Regions from separate parts of the Vibrio porteresiae DSM 19223 genome, predicted to be linked through region 1. Evidence: predicted binding sites of a transcription regulator. Region 1 holds the regulator's gene; each other region holds the start of a gene.
The links. The regulator CRP, encoded in region 1, controls carbon source genes, mostly activating them, when cyclic AMP is high. The targets are predictions, from matches to a motif close to TGTGANNNNNNTCACA.
Positions count from the first base shown of each region.

Region 2: pyrG (glutamine hydrolyzing CTP synthase) is a predicted target of CRP. The motif match lies at 904-919, and genes of this name have one in related genera.
Region 3: OCV11_RS03195 (NupC/NupG family nucleoside CNT transporter) is a predicted target of CRP. The motif match lies at 919-934, and genes of this name have one in related genera.
Region 4: OCV11_RS04380 (CidA/LrgA family protein) is a predicted target of CRP. The motif match lies at 1,259-1,274, and genes of this name have one in related genera.

Region 1 covers NZ_AP024895.1:3,305,096-3,307,304, forward strand. The annotation lists gene OCV11_RS15115 (phosphoribulokinase) at 1-276, shown strand, start outside; gene crp (cAMP-activated global transcriptional regulator CRP) at 518-1,150, shown strand; gene OCV11_RS15125 (DUF1338 domain-containing protein) at 1,228-2,016, opposite strand; gene astD (succinylglutamate-semialdehyde dehydrogenase) at 2,091-2,209, opposite strand, start outside.
Region 2 covers NZ_AP024895.1:3,148,889-3,151,097, reverse strand. The annotation lists gene mazG (nucleoside triphosphate pyrophosphohydrolase) at 1-791, shown strand, start outside; gene pyrG (glutamine hydrolyzing CTP synthase) at 1,004-2,209, shown strand, end outside.
Region 3 covers NZ_AP024895.1:678,668-680,876, forward strand. The annotation lists gene OCV11_RS03190 (BMP family lipoprotein) at 1-170, opposite strand, end outside; gene OCV11_RS03195 (NupC/NupG family nucleoside CNT transporter) at 1,073-2,209, shown strand, end outside.
Region 4 covers NZ_AP024895.1:917,351-919,559, forward strand. The annotation lists gene OCV11_RS04375 (LysR family transcriptional regulator) at 272-1,162, opposite strand; gene OCV11_RS04380 (CidA/LrgA family protein) at 1,293-1,718, shown strand; gene OCV11_RS04385 (LrgB family protein) at 1,722-2,209, shown strand, end outside.

The sequences.
Region 1 (2,209 bases):
TCTCGTACGCACATCAACTTTCAACGTGTTCCGACGGTCGACACATCCAACCCACTAAATGCGAAAGGCATTCCAAGTTTAGACGAAAGTTTTGTTGTTATACGCCTTCGCGGCATAAAAAACGTCGATTTCCCCTATCTGCTCGCTATGATAGATGGATCATTTATGTCACGGCATAACACCATTGTCGTTCCTGGCGGGAAAATGGGGTTTGCGATGGAATTGATTGTGCGTCCGATACTGCAACAACTGATAGACAGCGGCAAAATTGGTTAATTCATCACATGTAAATTTCGCTTACTTTTCATACCGTGATCATAAGCACGTTTTTGCGCAATAAAACGGCCAAACGACACGATTAAAGTCAAGAAATTCGCAGTGAAAAAGGATACTATTCTTTAACGGAAACAAGATAACTTGCAGTGAATCCAAACTCTTCTTATTCTAGTAAGCCTGAATAAGGCTTCGCTAAATTATGGATAGCGGCAAGCGTACCCTGCAGAGGAAGTGAGATATTATGGTTCTAGGTAAACCTCAAACAGACCCAACATTAGAGTGGTTTCTTTCACACTGTCATATTCACAAATACCCATCAAAAAGCACTTTGATTCATGCGGGTGAGAAGGCAGAAACGCTGTATTACATCGTAAAAGGTTCTGTTGCGGTATTAATTAAAGATGAAGAAGGCAAGGAGATGATCCTTTCCTATCTGAATCAGGGTGATTTTATCGGTGAACTTGGTCTTTTCGAAGAAGGTCAAGAACGTAGCGCCTGGGTTCGCGCGAAATCTCCATGTGAAGTAGCTGAAATTTCATTTAAGAAATTCCGTCAGCTAATTCAAGTTAACCCAGACATTCTAATGCGTCTTTCTGGTCAAATGGCACGTCGCCTACAAGTGACCAGCCAAAAAGTGGGCGATTTAGCCTTCCTTGATGTGACTGGCCGTATTGCTCAGACTCTTTTGAATCTAGCAAAACAACCTGATGCAATGACCCACCCAGATGGTATGCAAATTAAAATTACCCGTCAGGAAATTGGTCAAATCGTTGGTTGTTCACGTGAAACGGTTGGTCGTATTCTCAAGATGCTTGAAGAACAAAACCTTATTTCTGCACACGGCAAAACTATCGTCGTGTACGGCACCCGTTAATTCGTACTCACAAGCAACGAATGAGAAAAACCACCCTTGGGGTGGTTTTTTTTGTTCGCGAAACAGTAGGTAATATTTTACTGTCGGTGAGTACTTTCAAAGATTTTATCTGCTGACGCTTCAACAAACCCTTGATATAAGTTGCCGTCACTCATGACATAGCGCTTAGCAAACTCATAAAAGCCACCGGGAATCATGGCCGTGACATCATCAAAGCTCACTTCAACCTTGTCGGCCAAGGTAGAGGATTGCTCAAGCAACACCTCAGGAGAACCTTTGACCTCTCCCCCAGCTTCATTAATGGCAAAACCGTGACTGCGTAAATGCGCATTAACCTGCGTCACCTCTTCAAACGCTCTCAGTTGATTAACACTCACGGTGAAGTGATTCGCTCCATAGCCGTGCGCCGCTAACCAACCCGCGTATTCGCTTTCTGCAGCCAAAATTTGGTAATCGGTGTAAGTTAAAGACCAAGGTCTTCCTTGCCACAAAAACGATGGCACAGTGACTTGAGGAACCGAATCAAGCAATTGATGAATCAGCTTTTGTGCTGGCATACTCAGTTCACCCACTAGCAGTTCACTGATAAAGACTTTAGGTAACTTGGGATCTGGATGTTGTAAATGACGGGCATATAGCTTTTTGGCAACAAAACGATATTCGCCGCCAACTTGATAACCTTCGGCAAGAAAAGGCTGCATCAGCACCTCTAAACCGAGTTGTGGACTGCGAAACGTGCGTAAGGCAATGTGGTCATTGATTAATGGTTCGTTTTCTTGCAGCAATTGGTGAACTTTGTCCGCCGATGGACACAAACGGGTAATGTAATCTTGCCACAAATGATCAAACAGTTGGACAGCACTCATAGCTTCTCCTTATCTGTGAAATAGCGACCATCTTCCCCTAAGTTCGCCGCCACACGTAAACTGCGTTCGCGTATTCATAACTCAATACCTGGACTTAACTGCGCGGGTAATTCAGCGCACTCCCCTTCCATTGATGCCATCGGATAAGCACAATAATCCGCGGCATAATAGGCACTTGGGCGCAAATTACCGG
Region 2 (2,209 bases), 160 kb from region 1:
AACCTATCGAGCAACTTAAACAGATCATGCAACAACTGCGAGATCCAGAAAATGGCTGTCCTTGGGACAAGAAGCAGACATTCTCGTCTATCATTCCTCATACGATTGAAGAGACTTACGAAGTTGTTGATGCCATCCATAAGCAAGATTGGACCAACCTCAAAGAGGAGTTGGGGGACTTACTGTTCCAAGTGATCTTTTACAGTCAATTAGCCCAAGAACAGGGGCTTTTTGATTTTGATGAGGTGGTCTCAGGTGTCAATGAAAAGCTAGTCCGCCGCCATCCGCATGTGTTTGGTGATGCCAATTTCACCACGGCAGAAGAGTTGAACGCGAATTGGGCTGCACAGAAAAAGGCAGAGAAACAGCACTTAGGTGTTGTGGAAGAGAGCATTTTAGACAGTATTCCGGCTTCATTGCCGGCGTTATCGCGGGCCAATAAAATCCAGAAAAAATGCAGTCAGTATGGATTTGATTGGGATACGTTAGGGCCAGTAGTGGACAAGGTAAGAGAAGAAATTGACGAGGTAGTTGATGAAGCGGTGCAAGTGGATGTCAACGAGCAAAGGGTAGAAGAGGAACTTGGTGATCTTTTATTTGCTACAGTCAATTTGGTGCGACATTTAGGCAAGGATCCTGAAATCGCCCTCGGCAAAGCGAATCAGAAATTCGTCCGTCGTTTTCATGGTGTAGAACAGCATGTCAGAGCGCATAACAAAACGTTGCAAGCGTGTTCTCTCAATGAATTGGATGGATTCTGGGAGCAAGTCAAAGCGAGCGAAACAAAGTAATTGTTCGCGTGCGAGTAATTATTTGTTTTGGAACAAATTTGCTTCAATCTGTGTGATGTGATTTTTATTGCGTTAATACAGTTTGATTTGAAGCAAAAAATAAAAAACTGAGTGTGATAGATTTCACGTTGTGGCGATCAATGGGTTCTGGTATATTTATTTCCCGTCCAGAAGAAATCCATTTCCCTCATTCAACCAATTTCAGGTTAAACATGACGACAAATTATATTTTTGTTACTGGCGGGGTTGTATCCTCTCTAGGTAAAGGTATTGCAGCAGCATCATTAGCAGCGATTCTAGAAGCTCGTGGTCTTAAAGTGACTATCATGAAGCTTGACCCATACATCAACGTTGACCCAGGCACAATGAGCCCGACTCAACATGGTGAAGTGTTCGTTACGGATGATGGCGCAGAGACAGACCTAGACCTTGGTCACTATGAACGTTTCATCCGTACTAAGATGACTAAGCGTAACAACTTCACTGCGGGTCGTGTTTACGCTGACGTTCTACGTAAAGAGCGTCGTGGCGACTACCTAGGTGCAACTATCCAAGTTGTTCCACACATCACTAACTCAATCAAAGACCGCGTAGTTGCGGGTGCTGAAGGCTACGACGTAGTACTTGTAGAAATCGGCGGTACTGTTGGTGATATCGAATCTCAACCATTCATCGAAGCTATTCGTCAGCTAGCGATTGAAGTGGGTCGTGAACACACTATGTTCATGCACTTGACTTTGGTTCCTTACCTAGCCGCTGCTGGTGAAGTAAAAACCAAACCAACTCAACACTCTGTTAAAGAGCTACTGTCTGTTGGTATTCAACCTGACGTACTGATCTGCCGTAGCGATCGTATGATTCCTGCTAACGAACGTAAGAAAATTGCGTTGTTCTGTAACGTAGCAGAGAAAGCGGTTATCTCGATGAAAGACGTAGATTCAATCTACAAAATTCCTCAACTGATCAAATCTCAAGGTCTTGATGATCTTGTTTGTACTCGTTTTGGCATCAATGCTCCAGAAGCTGACCTGTCTGAATGGGAACAAGTGATTTATGAAGAAGCGAACCCAACCGGTGAAGTGACTATCGGTATGGTTGGTAAGTACGTTGAACTACCAGACGCTTACAAATCAGTAAACGAAGCTTTGAAACACGCTGGCCTGAAAAACCGTCTAAGTGTGCACATTAAATATATTGATTCTCAAGATGTAGAAACAAAAGGTGTTGAACTTCTTGAAGGTCTTGATGCAATCTTAGTTCCTGGTGGTTTCGGTGACCGTGGTATCGAAGGTAAAATCCTTGCTGCACAATATGCACGTGAAAACAACATCCCATACCTTGGCATTTGTCTAGGTATGCAGGTAGCGTTGATTGAATACGCACGTAACGTAGCTGGCATGCCTGGTGCTCATTCAACA
Region 3 (2,209 bases), 1.0 Mb from region 1:
TTGCCTTCAGCATTCATGACTTTAACGCCATTTTGGTAAACGGCTTCGTTAAATGATTTATCAAATTTACCTGTTGTATCGTAAATAACAGCAGGTTTTGCGGCAGCTAATACGTTAAAAGAAGATACTGCTAGTGCAAGTGTTGTGAGCTTTAAAATGGACTTTTTCACAATGAAATCCCTATGTTGCAATGCCACTGTCTATGTTTTCAATCCAGATTGAAAACGTGTGTAGTTAAGAAAACTGTATCCCAAAACCTATCGAGATTTGCCCCAAAATGGGGAGTCGTTCTAGGCGTCGTCATGGATACAAATAGCGAATCAGTTTATCGTTTGCTTAGAAAAAAAAAGTGGATTACTTCACATCAAGTCACATTTTTTTATTAAATAAACGAGTTTATTCATTTCAAATGTTAAATTTAAGTTTCTATTGATAACAATTTTTAACATGAGAGATTGTAAAATGTGATCTGAGCGACTTTATTGAATGCAAACGTTTCTTTTGCACAAATTGGTGCGTTTTTCACTAAATTGGTGCAATCGAGCGTCAATAAGCACTTGTGCGTTAAGTTTCCAAGCGATCATCAAAGGTCTTATTCAACAGGGAAAGTAACAAGGAAGTTAAAGGCTGATGTAGCCATTTAAACAACCCGTTTTGTGCGCTTTCTCGTAATCCAACTGCTCACTTATGAAAAATGCGTGCCAACTAGTGTGACGAGACACTCATGTTTTGGTGGTGTAGAACAAACTAACTCGATAGAAACTTGTAGCGATTATGCAGAGAAGATTAATTAAACAATCGTTAACGTGTCGAATTTTATGGAGCGCAAACGGTTGCAGCGCAACAAGGAAAAATGAAAAATAAATGTTAAATATAGGTTATTCTTAGGTTGGATTTGGCAGGCGTTTTTAAACTTACCGTGATGAAACTCTCAAATAGAGATGTATGCTAATAAATCTGTTCATAAAAGCGTGAGCAGCTCATTACTTTTAATAAAGTCGTGCGTATAATCCGTGCCCGAAATTATTCAGTGTCCAACACCAACTACTAACCTGGAAGGAAATCATAAACTATGAGCCTGTTTATGAGCCTAGTCGGCATGATCGTACTCATTGCGTTTGCAGTGTTACTTTCTGATAACCGCAAAGCTATCAATTTAAGAACCGTGGGTTGCGCTTTCGCTATCCAATTTATTATCGGTGGTTTCGTTTTATACGTACCATGGGGTCGTGATGTACTAGCTGGTTTCTCAGCTGGCGTGCAACACGTTATCGATTACGGTAAAGACGGTATCGGCTTCCTATTCGGAAGTTTGGTTAACTTCTCTGTCGATGGCATCGGTTTTATCTTTGCTTTCCAAGTTCTACCAACTGTTATCTTCTTCTCTGCGTTGATCTCTGTTTTTTATTACCTAGGTGTTATGCAGTGGGTTGTCCGCATTCTTGGTGGCGGCTTACAAAAAGCGTTGGGTACTTCTCGTGCAGAATCTCTTTCTGCAGCGGCAAACATTTTCGTTGGTCAAACTGAAGCTCCTCTTGTTGTTCGTCCTTTTATTTCACGCATGACTCAATCTGAACTGTTTGCAGTAATGTGTGGTGGTTTGGCTTCTGTTGCTGGTGGTGTTCTTGCTGGTTACTCATCAATGGGTGTACCTCTAGAATACTTGGTAGCAGCATCATTTATGGCGGCTCCTGGTGGTCTTCTATTTGCAAAAATCATCAAGCCAGAAACTGAAAAGCCAAACGACAATATTCTTGAAGAAGGTCTAGCGGATCAAGAAGACAAACCAGCTAACTTAATCGATGCAGCAGCAAGCGGCGCAGCAACGGGTCTGCAACTTGCGCTAAACATCGGTGCAATGCTACTTGCATTCGTTGGTCTGATTGCTTTGGTTAACGGCGTACTTGGTGGTGTCGGTGGTTGGTTCGGTATGGGCGACCTATCACTACAAATGCTATTGGGCTGGGTGTTCTCTCCTGTTGCATTCCTTATCGGTGTGCCTTGGAGTGAAGCAACTCTTGCTGGCTCTTTCATTGGTCAAAAACTGGTAGTAAACGAATTTGTTGCTTACCTAGACTTCGTACCATACGTTAAAGACGCAGCAAACCACGTTGTTGCAACAACTGGTCTACCAATGACAGATAAAACTCAGGCGATCATTTCATTCGCTCTATGTGGTTTTGCGAACTTGTCATCTGTTGCTATTCTG
Region 4 (2,209 bases), 1.2 Mb from region 1:
TGACTAGCAGTTCTCATTTCGAACTAAAGTCTAAGACAACGATTTTCTTAATCAGTTTAATTCACACAACTAAAGAATAACACACTCATTTTATTACATAAAACGAATAGTGTGACATCAGATTTATTTATGATTAAAACTGATTTTTATTTAAGCTAACCGCTCTATTTGCTATATCAATCTATCAATATAGCTTCTATTTAAAACAATTAATTCAGGCTAATCATTGGCTGAAAATAGCTGAACAATCTACACAGTTTAGCAGCTAAGCCTATTTTTTCTTTGGTTCAATATACTCTTTACACAGTTTTATTAGGGCATCTGCTGTTTTTGAGACATAACGATCAGCGTGCCAAATTACACCCAGTGGCCAATCCATCGACGGCACGATAGGTTTTATCAGTACGCCCTCATCCCGAATACGATGACACAAAGGTTCAGGTAAAAACGCCACGCCCACGCCGCTTTTGACCAGTGCCACCAAAAAGTCCCACTGACTGCTCCGGGCTGAAACTTGCGGTGTATATCCAGCTTGTTGACACAATTTATAAATGTAATCACTTAAGGTGAACTCTTCGGTATAGAGATAAAACGGCTCTTCCCTGATGTCTTGCCACGTAATGTGGTCGGTTGCATGCCAACGCTCTGTGTCTGGTAAGATGGCGTGAATTGGGTATTGAGCTAACGGCAATTTCGCCAAGCAGTGATCATGGTGTGAAGTGAGCATAGTGATTGCCATGTCTAAGTCGCCATTGATCAACGCCTGTTCTATCTTACGTCCACCATATTCTACGATGGTCAACTCAACATTGGGGTAGAGCTGACGGTAGCGTCGAATCAATCCTGCGTATAAATGGCCAACCATCGGCGGAATACCTAGGCGTAAGTGCCCACGTTGTAACTCATGCAGATCGACCAACTCCGCGCGTAGCTGATCCATTTGCTCCAGCACTTGCTGGGCTCGTTGATAGACTATCTCTCCAGCATCGGTTAACCAAAACCGACGTCCTTCACGGTGGAGCAAAGGTTGATTTAACTCTTGCTCAAGGTTACGAATCATCTTACTAATCGTCGGTTGAGTGACATACAAGCTTTCCGATGCCCGAGTAAAACTCTGCAATTCAACCAATTTTACGAAATAGCGTAGCGCTTTAATGTCCATAGGAGTGCACTTATTTCAGTTCTGTTGAAGTATTCCATTTTGGCATGGTTTTGATAATAAAAAGTCATTTTGTGATGGTTTTGTGGGTTACTATAATGTGACAAATTTCACAAAATGAGTGTTAACCACGATGAACAAAATAGGAAATGTCGCCTTGACCATCATGCAAGTGGTGTGTCTCTCCGCCATTTGGTTTGCAGCCGATTATCTGGTAAAGCGTTTTCATTTGCCTATCCCAGCCAATCTTACAGGTCTTTTACTACTCTTGATGCTGGTGTTTAGCCGCGTGATCAATGTGGAGTGGTTAAGACGTGGTGCAACGTGGTTATTGGCGGAAATGTTGCTGTTTTTCGTTCCTGCTGTGGTCACCGTTGTGAACTATAAATCTTTGATGGAGCAAGAAGGGCTGCAAATTATCGCAGTACTGTTTATTAGTACGGCGCTGGTCATTGGCGTTACAGCTTGGGTAGTTGACCGTGTTTATCGATTTGAATTGGCGATGTCACGACGTAAAAGTAATCGTCACGCTCAACGGTTAGTAAGAGTAGGGCGTTAAATGATGTTGTGGTCAAATTATGGGGTTGGTTTAGTCTGTTTCGTGATGACTGTTGTGCTCTACTACGTTAGTAAGCAGTTGTATAGTCGAAAGAAAAGTATTTTTTTAATGCCATTGATGCTGGCACCACTGCTGTTGGTTGCTATGGTGATGGTATTCCGTATTCCTTACCAATCTTATATGGAAGATTCCCATTGGCTGATGTGGATGTTAGGCCCAGCTACCGTGGCGTTTGCGATTCCTGTTTACGATAACCGCGAGTTGATTCGCCGCCACTGGTTGTCTTTATCGATTGGTGTCATGGTCTCTGTGATTGTTGCGGTCTCTAGTACGGTGCTTTTGGCGCGTCTGTTTCATTTGCCAGAGCTACTGCAACGCAGTTTAGCAATGCGTTCGATTACTACTCCATTTGCAGTAGAAGCAACCAAATCTGTCGGTGGGCAAAGTGACCTTACCGCGCTGTTTGTGGTACTGACTGGCTTAATTGGTAT